One region of the Bacillus sp. PK3-067 genome, then DNA from elsewhere that is predicted to be linked to it. Evidence: riboswitches for the same ligand, from Rfam matches in the RefSeq annotation. Region 1 holds a riboswitch; each other region holds the start of a gene.
The links. Region 1 has a riboswitch for thiamine pyrophosphate ahead of M1D73_RS26560 (reverse transcriptase domain-containing protein). Riboswitches for the same ligand answer to the same signal wherever they lie in the genome.

Region 1 (2,204 bases):
ATTATTTGTGCCATTCTTTATCGTATTTTTAATGGATGGATTTAAGGGGATACGACAAACGTGGCCTGCGTTATTTGTAGCGGGTAGTTCATTTGCGATTACGCAGTTCATTACAGCGACATTTTTAGGACCAGAACTTCCGGATATTACATCGGCACTTGTAAGTTTAATTAGTTTAGCGCTGTTCTTAAAAGTTTGGCAGCCGAAAGAAATTTATCAATCTGGGCAAGCAAATAGTGAAGTAGCAGCAACAACGACAGCGGCATCGATGCCGAAATTAACGTTTGGAAAAGTAGTGAAGGCATGGTCCCCATTTATCGTATTAACGGTTATGGTAGTCATTTGGAGCCAAAGTTTCTTTAAGGCATTATTCACTCCAGGAGGGGCTTTAGAAAGTCTTGTATTTAAGTTTGAAATTCCAGGTCTGCATAATCTAGTAATGAAAGCAGAGCCAATTGTAAATAAACCAACGCCTTACGAGGCAATTCTGAAGTTTGATGTATTATCGGCAACCGGAACAGCGATTTTAATTGCTTGTATCATTTCCATGTTTATTTTGAAAATGAATGTAAAAGATGCAGTAGTGACATTTAAAGAAACGTTAAGCGAATTAAAAATGCCAATTCTATCTATCGGATTCGTACTAGGGTTTGCATTTATCGCAAACTATTCTGGTCTATCTTCCACGTTAGCGTTAGCATTAGCTGGAACTGGCGGACTATTCCCGTTCTTCTCACCATTCTTAGGCTGGATTGGCGTATTCCTAACAGGGTCTGATACGTCTGCGAATGCACTGTTCTCAAATTTACAAGCCATTACAGCGCAGCAAGTCGGCGTATCTGAAGTGCTTCTCGTTGCAGCAAATACAACAGGCGGTGTAACAGGTAAAATGATTTCCCCGCAGTCGATTGCGATCGCTTGTGCAGCGGTTGGTCTTGCTGGAAAAGAATCGGATTTGTTCCGTTTTACAGTGAAGCATAGTTTGTTCTTCGTAATTATTGTTGGTATTATGACTTATGTTCAGGCTTATTATTTAACGTGGATGATTCCATAAACAACAAAAGAAATAAACTTTTAATTTTCCAAATTATGGTGTATGATAGAAAAGTATTGAAAATTAAATCAGTGATAAACTAGGGGTGCCTAACGTATGCGTAGGCTGAGAGAGAAGCGCGTGAACTTCTTAACCCTTTGGACCTAATCTGGCTCGTACCAGCGTAGGGAAGTTAACGGCTTTACATAATGATGTCTTTATGAGCCAGGTCCTTATTTTTTTATGGACCTGGCTCTTTTTATGGAAGATGCGCAAATTGGGAATACCGACAGTAGTGGATAGGCTTGTTCAACAAGCAATCAGTCAAGTGCTTGGTTCAATATTTGAAAAACAATTTAGCGAATCTAGTTACGGCTTTAGACAAGGGCTCTTTTATGTTTGTATTTCGGAACTTCATCATATTTCTTTAAATAATAAGCACGGTAAGTAGCTTCACGAAGTTGTACAGAGTTGGCAGCTTCAACCATGTAATAACGAAGATACTGGTTTCCCGTTCGTGTCATGGGTGTTCGTTCCGATTCAAAGTTTCCAGATTGCGATTTTTTCTAGTAAAGACCGGTGTATTTGGCCAATTGTGCTTCGTTCTCAAAGCGTTCAATTTGTCCAACTTCCGCAATGATTCCCGCGGCGTATACGACTCCAATGCCTGGAACACTTGTTAAATATCTCGCTTCTGGAATGGCTTAGAATAAAGCAGTAATGCTTTTTTCTATCTCTTTGATTTGTTTTTTCAATGTTTGAATCAATCGTGCATAAGTGGCTAATACAACGTCCACAGAGTCTTGAACGACCTTACCTAGTCGGTAGGAGTCACGTATGGATTTCTTGATGGTTTTCGCTAAATCTTCCGGGTCGCTAAAGCGTCCTTTCCCCTTTTTCTGAAGAAGAGTAGCGAGTGCTTCTAGATCCATTTCTGCGATTTCATCCAACGAAAGGGAATCTGAGAGTATTTCCATCATCGTCGCACCAAAAACAGAGGTATTTAACTCTTTCGATAACGTATTACATTTGTAGTAAAGGTTCTTCAGAAAGTGTTGCTTACATTCTGTTTGCTGGTGAACGAGTTGATATCTAGATCGTGTTAAACGTTGAAGGGCAACGTATTTTTCCTCCTTGATAAGAAACTTATTATACCGTCCGGTTCGTAAAA
Region 2 (2,204 bases), 2.6 Mb from region 1:
TGTAGAAACACCAGATTGGATTGAACTTACAAAAATGGAGGATCTAAATCTTGATGAGTTAGATAAGTTAGGATTTCCATTAGTGGTAAAACCAAACTCTGGCGGATCGAGTGTCGGGGTGAAAATCGTTTACAATAAAAATGAATTGATCTCAATGCTAGAAACTGTATTCGAATGGGATTCTGAAGTAGTAATTGAGAAGTATATAAAAGGTGATGAAATTACATGTTCTATTCTGGATGGAAAACAGTTACCTATAGTTTCAATTCGACATGCAGCCGAGTTCTTTGATTACAATGCAAAATATGATGATACTAGTACGGTTGAGGAAGTTATCGAACTTCCAGCAGAAATTAAGGAACGTGTAAATAAAGCTTCACTTGCTTGTTATAAAGCATTAAAATGTAGTGTTTATGCAAGAGTTGATATGATGGTGAAGGACGGAATTCCATATGTAATGGAAATTAATACATTACCAGGGATGACACAATCAAGCCTATTGCCCAAAAGTGCAGAAGCAGCGGGAATTAGTTATAGCAAACTATTAGATATGATTATTGAAACATCATTAAAAGTTAGAAAAGAAGAAGGGTTTTAAGGGAATTATATAACGAATTTTTTTGACAGTTTCACGAAGTATGCTATGATGAATACATTATAAAAACAAAATATTTATCCACTAGGGGGGCCTTTTATAGGCTGAGATCAAATGTGATTTTGAGACTCTTAGTACCTGATCTGGTTAATGCCAGCGTAGGGAAGTGGGAAAGACGTTGCTATTTAATGAGTAAATAAATACTGTCAATTTCACTTTCTTTACGCCTGTAAAGAAAGTTTTTTTATTTTACAGCTTTAATAATTGTGGATAAATACTTATATTTTATACATTATTGGAGGGATTTAAATGACTTTTTCACAATCATTACGTAAAGAAGTAGATTCAATTTGGGAAGCGAGTTTTAACCATCCTTTTGTAAAAAAACTTGGTGAAGGAACATTAGATTTAGCTAGTTTTCGCTATTATGTGCTTCAAGATTCATATTATTTGAGTCATTTTGCTAGAGTACAAACTTTAGGAGCTGCAAAAGCTCTTGAATTAGAGACGACAGCTCGTATGGCACATCATGCTCAAAATACATATGAGGCCGAGTTATCTTTACATGAGAATTTTGCTAAAAAACTAGGGATAACGAAAGAAGAAAAAGATAATTTTATTCCTGCGCCAACTGCATATGCGTATACTTCACATATGTATCGTGCTGCGTATGAAGGGCATTTAGGAGATACCATTGCAGCAATTTTACCTTGCTATTGGTTGTATTATGAAATTGGCGAACGCTTAAAAGAGTGCCAGCCGGAAGAGCCAATTTATAACGAATGGATTTCTGCTTATGGATCTGATTGGTTCCGTACGCTAGTTGAAGAACAAATTACACGTTTAGATATTATCGCTGAAAAAGTAACAGAGGCAGATCGCAAACGTATGAAACAGCATTTTATTATTAGCAGTCAATATGAATATTCATTTTGGGAAATGGCTTATACATTAGAAAAGTGGCCAGTGGATACAGACGTAAAAGACGTAATTGGATAAAGAATAGAAGTAATGTTATAGATAGGTATGGATCATACCTATCTATATATTTTTTCTTGTCAAATTTGCGTAAAGTCATTAGTGCTACGGAAATGGCGAAATAGAATATCGATAATTTAGCTCATTTACTTGTCTACGCATTAACTGGATAAACTTCTGTCACATTTATTTTACAATCAAAGAACGTAAATGTTGGTGGTATGAAGTTAAATAAGAAAAGAAACCCGAGCTGTTAGCTGTAACGGAGTTGTTTTTTCTTTGCAGGAATTTCTATATTATCATGGAGTGTTGTTAATACGATATGCAAATATGCATATCGTATTTTTTTGAGTTCCTCATGTGTTAAAATTAGATATAAAGATATAAAAATATAAAGAAGCAAAAGCAGGAATATCCAATGAATTTTGAGAGGTGTTATATGTTTACAAATAAGAAATTAATTCGATTTGGTTTATCGTTGTTTGTATTTTTAGGAATCATTAATTTTACAATCAGCTATTTCCAAACATATCTTGAAACAGCAGCAGATATCAAATGGGTAATTCCAGAAATTTGGAAAACTATTTTGCTAGATGTTCCTCAAGGTATACTTGTTCTTTTAGGCGCAATT
Region 3 (2,204 bases), 710 kb from region 1:
AAACCAGATTTCAAATGTCTTTTTAACAGGAGCTACTGGTTATTTAGGATCACACATATTATATGAATTGTTGAGAGATACATCTGCTACTATTTATTGTTTAGTAAGACCAACTAAAGATGTGCAGCAAAGAATTATAGATACATTAACAGGCTACTTTAATGATATATGTGAAGAATGGTTACAGCGTATACAGGCCGTAGCTGGTGATCTTGGAGAAGAGTATCTTGGGATGAGCGAAGAAGAATTTATGTTCATCAGTTCTAAGATGGATACGATAATTCATTGCGGTGCAGATGTAAGACATTTTGGAGATGTAAAACAATTTGAAAATATAAATGTCCAAGGAACTAGCCGTATGCTAACATTAGCGGAGAAAGGTGCTACATTCCATTTTATTTCTACAATTGGTATCCCGTTAGAATTAGCGGTAGATCAATGGGATACATACATGAAAACTGGTGATTTTAATTACAGTGTAGACTTAGAGAATGTATATTCAAATAGTAAACTACAAGCGGAAAACATTGTTCGTGAAGCAATGAAAAATGGTTTGCGTGGAAATATTTATCGTGCAGGTAATTTAGCATGTCATTCAGAAACAGGTTCGTTCCAACAAAATATTGAAGGAAACGCATTTTATCGTCTTATTAAAACAATGCTATTAATTGGGAAAGCACCAAATGTGAAGTGGAAAGTTGATTTCACACCAATTGATTTTGCTAGTAAATCAATTGTATCGTATTTGCAAGATGCGCAAATTATAGGAGAGACGTTACATATTTGTCATCCACATCAAATTGAGTTTGAACAATTTATACAGCTAATTGGAGAGTGTGGATACAATCTTGAAATGGTTCCACTTTCAGAATATGTAAATACCGGACTTGCATTAGCGAAGGGAAATGAAGTAATAGCAGAGTTAATTGCTTCTCAAGTTGCAGGAGATGGAGCGCAGCAATCTGAAATTGTAATGGGTACGCGTAGAACGAATAAATGGATTAAGAAAAAAGAATTGATAGTACCAGCAATTAATAAAGAATTTATTCAGCAGTTATTAGCTCATGGTGAAAAAGTTGGTTATTTTCCAAAAATAATGAAATGATTATGCATGCTTTTGTTTGTTCAATAAAATAAATCATGCTACAATGAAAACGAATTAAGGACCGGGGAGCCAATTGGCTGAGAGGATGTAAGTAAACATCGACCCTCAACCTGATCTGGATAATGCCAGCGTAGGGAGTTACTTAAAGTGATGTAGCATATGTTATTCTGTAATAACTTGCATACAAGGCTTTCCTACGCAGTAGGAAAGCCTTTTCTTATTTTTGAAATTTATTTTTGAAATTTATTTTTATAAGGGGGATTTTATTATGTCACAACAAGTTACAATGTCATTTTCAGTAGTACCACAAGCAAAAACGAAAGATGTATATTCTGTTGTCGATAAAGCAATTGAAGTTGTGCAACAATCGGGAGTTCGTTATGAAGTAGGGGCAATGGAAACAACTTTGGAAGGAGAATTAGATGTACTTCTTGATGTCGTTAAACGTGCGCAACAAGCTTGCGTCGATGCTGGAGCAGAAGAAGTGATTACTTCTATTAAAATCCATTATCGTCCAAGCACTGGTGTAACGATAGATGAAAAGGTTTGGAAGTACCGTGATGAATATGCAAAACCAGAAGCAATCTAAACTTATTACAACTATTTGGCTTATCCTTCTCATTGCGATATGGGAAGGATCTGTTTCATTATTTAAAATCGAACCGTGGATTTTACCAAAGCCTTCTGCCATTGTTCAAGAATTAATTGGGATGAAAGATTTACTATTACCAAATACGATGCAAACACTGCAGGAAGTTATAATTGGACTATTCTTTGCAATTTTATTGGGGACGAGCATCGCAATTATTATGGACGTTATACCGTTATTTCGTATTTTAATAAATCCATTGCTCGTTATTTCGCAAACAATTCCAATTGTTGTACTTGCACCGCTATTTATTATTTGGTTTGGATATGGGATGTTGCCGAAAGTAATGGTCGTAATACTCGTTTGTTTCTTCCCAATTGCGCTTAGTATTTTAGAAGGTTTTCAAACAGTAGATAAAAACATGTTGAAACTGTTACAAACAATGAAGGCGACAAAATGGCAAGTTTACCAGAAAGTAAAATTTCCAGCAGTGCTTCCATACTTTTTCTC
Region 4 (2,204 bases), 1.0 Mb from region 1:
AGATTGAAGTTTGTTTTTTAGTAAAATAGCATCTTTTTGTACATAACCTACTTTATTATGAACAGATACTTTATACCAACCATTAGTTGTTTCAATGATGTTCACTTTTGTATTAAAGCGAATTGTATCAATTGATGTGCTTTTTACGTTATCTTCTGTATGTAATGCTACTTGATCGACTTTGACATACCCAGTTTTAATATTAGATAATTGTTCAGCGTTTGCTTTTTGTACATTTGTTTCACCCATAGAAGGAAGTAAAGAAGCAATCGCTACAGTAGTTGCTGTTAAAGCAGTAGCTTTCATATTCATGGAATAGAGACCTCCTCTAGTTGTATAGTTGTAATTTTATTATAGTATAAAGATATAATATAGTGGGGGTATTCACATAAATGTAATATGAAATCAATATAAAAATAAATTTTTTGAGGATAATGATTCCTTTTTATACAATTAATTGGGGTTTTATTTTCTAAAATAGAATGTATGTATTGTATAATTTTGATATTATGTTGATAATTAAGAAAATTAAAAAAGTTGATGATGTCTTATTAGGGTGTTATACTGACAGTGATAATTTTATAGTTTGCTAGGAGAGCTGGTGTTGCCAGCTGAGAGTAGGCCGTAAGCCTTTGATCCTTTTTATTACCTGATCTAGATTATGCTAGCGTAGGGAAGCAATTCGGACACTAACAATGAGTCCCCGTTTCTTTGCGTATAGAAACGGGGCTTTTTTATTTGAAAATTTCATATTGAAACCACTAGGGGTGCTTGACTTGCTGAGAGAGGAATAATCCTTAACCCTTACAACACCTGATCTAGGTAATACTAGCGAAGGGAAGTGGAACATCGAATAAATGTATAACTTTATTTGCTGTAACCACTTCTTATATATAGAAGTGGTTTTTTATTTAGATACATATATTGGAAGGGGATAGAGAAATGAAATTTTGCGATAGATTATTAGAAACTGTGCAACCGGTTTGGGAGATGAGTCATAATCATCCGTTTGTAGTGGGTATGGGAGATGGCACGTTAGAAAAAGATAAATTTCAGTATTATATTATTCAAGATTATTTATATCTGCTAGATTATGCAAAGTTATATGCGATTGGTGTTGTAAAAGCAACGAATCCACAAGTAATGGGAAAGTTCGCTGAACAAATTGATGGAATATTAAATGGCGAAATGACAATCCATAAACAATATGCAAAAAGACTTGGAATTTCTATAGAGGAGATAGAGTCTGCGAAACCATCTGCTAAAAATTTAGCTTATACAAATTACATGATGTCTGTATCTCAAAATGGCACACTTGCGGAATTAATAGCAGCGCTTCTTCCATGTATGTGGAGCTATTGGGAAATTGGAAAGCGTTTAAATGATATTCCTGGAGCAAGAGATCATGAGTTTTTTGGTGAGTGGATTCAAGGATATAGTTCGGAAGAATACGGTAATCTTTGTATTTGGTTAATAGATTTATTAAATGAAATGGCAGTTGGAAAGTCTGAGAAAGAACTAGAAAGATTAGAGGAGATCTTCTTATATTCCAGTCGATTTGAATATTTATTCTGGGATATGTCCTATCGTAAGGAGATGTGGGGATTTGAGGAGCAAGAACATACTACAGTTTCATAATGTTTCTTTTCATTACGATGAGAAACCAATCATCCATGAATTAAATGCTTCTATACATGAGAAAGAGTTTGTCAGTATTATCGGACCGAGTGGATGTGGAAAAAGTACTTTATTTCGCCTTATTACAGGTCTAGAAAAGGTAAGTACTGGACAGATAGAACTGACAGAAACAAAGAACCATCCTGTAGGATATATGCCGCAAAAAGATATGCTTTTGCCGTGGAGAACAATTATTGAGAATGCTGCCCTGCCGCTAGAGTGCCAAGGTGTACAGAAGAAAGAAGCAGAAGTAAAGGCAAAGGAACTGTTACATAAATTTGGTTTGCAAGGGTATGAGAAAAAATATCCGAAAGATTTATCTGGTGGTATGAGACAACGTGTATCTTTTATTCGAACTTTATTAACAGGCGGGGAGATATTGCTGTTAGATGAACCATTTAGTGCGTTGGATGCTTTAACGAAGACCTCTTTGCAAGAATGGTTGTTTGAACAATGGCAAGAGTGGGAAAAAACAATTTTATTCATTACTCATGATGTTGAAGAAGCGTTATTTCTTTCAAACCGAG

Region 2: linked by a shared signal. The riboswitch ahead of tenA (thiaminase II) and the one ahead of M1D73_RS26560 (reverse transcriptase domain-containing protein) in region 1 are both predicted to bind thiamine pyrophosphate.
Region 3: linked by a shared signal. The riboswitch ahead of M1D73_RS02215 (MTH1187 family thiamine-binding protein) and the one ahead of M1D73_RS26560 (reverse transcriptase domain-containing protein) in region 1 are both predicted to bind thiamine pyrophosphate.
Region 4: linked by a shared signal. The riboswitch ahead of tenA (thiaminase II) and the one ahead of M1D73_RS26560 (reverse transcriptase domain-containing protein) in region 1 are both predicted to bind thiamine pyrophosphate.

What each region holds. Positions count from the first base shown of each region.
Region 1 is NZ_CP096490.1:5,137,728-5,139,931, reverse strand. Features, by position in the region: gene lldP (L-lactate permease) at 1-1,054, shown strand, start outside; TPP riboswitch at 1,126-1,241, shown strand; partial or broken gene M1D73_RS26560 (reverse transcriptase domain-containing protein) at 1,299-1,415, shown strand; partial or broken gene M1D73_RS26555 (transposase) at 1,411-1,671, opposite strand; gene M1D73_RS26550 (IS110 family transposase) at 1,738-2,204, opposite strand, start outside.
Region 2 is NZ_CP096490.1:2,495,061-2,497,264, forward strand. Features, by position in the region: gene ddlB (D-alanine--D-alanine ligase) at 1-598, shown strand, start outside; TPP riboswitch at 672-777, shown strand; gene tenA (thiaminase II) at 905-1,594, shown strand; gene M1D73_RS12805 (DUF3937 domain-containing protein) at 1,992-2,204, shown strand, end outside.
Region 3 is NZ_CP096490.1:423,172-425,375, forward strand. Features, by position in the region: gene M1D73_RS02210 (non-ribosomal peptide synthetase family protein) at 1-1,105, shown strand, start outside; TPP riboswitch at 1,158-1,259, shown strand; gene M1D73_RS02215 (MTH1187 family thiamine-binding protein) at 1,374-1,694, shown strand; gene M1D73_RS02220 (ABC transporter permease) at 1,666-2,204, shown strand, end outside.
Region 4 is NZ_CP096490.1:746,933-749,136, forward strand. Features, by position in the region: gene M1D73_RS03845 (SH3 domain-containing protein) at 1-312, opposite strand, end outside; TPP riboswitch at 582-693, shown strand; TPP riboswitch at 754-857, shown strand; gene tenA (thiaminase II) at 943-1,638, shown strand; gene M1D73_RS03855 (ABC transporter ATP-binding protein) at 1,607-2,204, shown strand, end outside.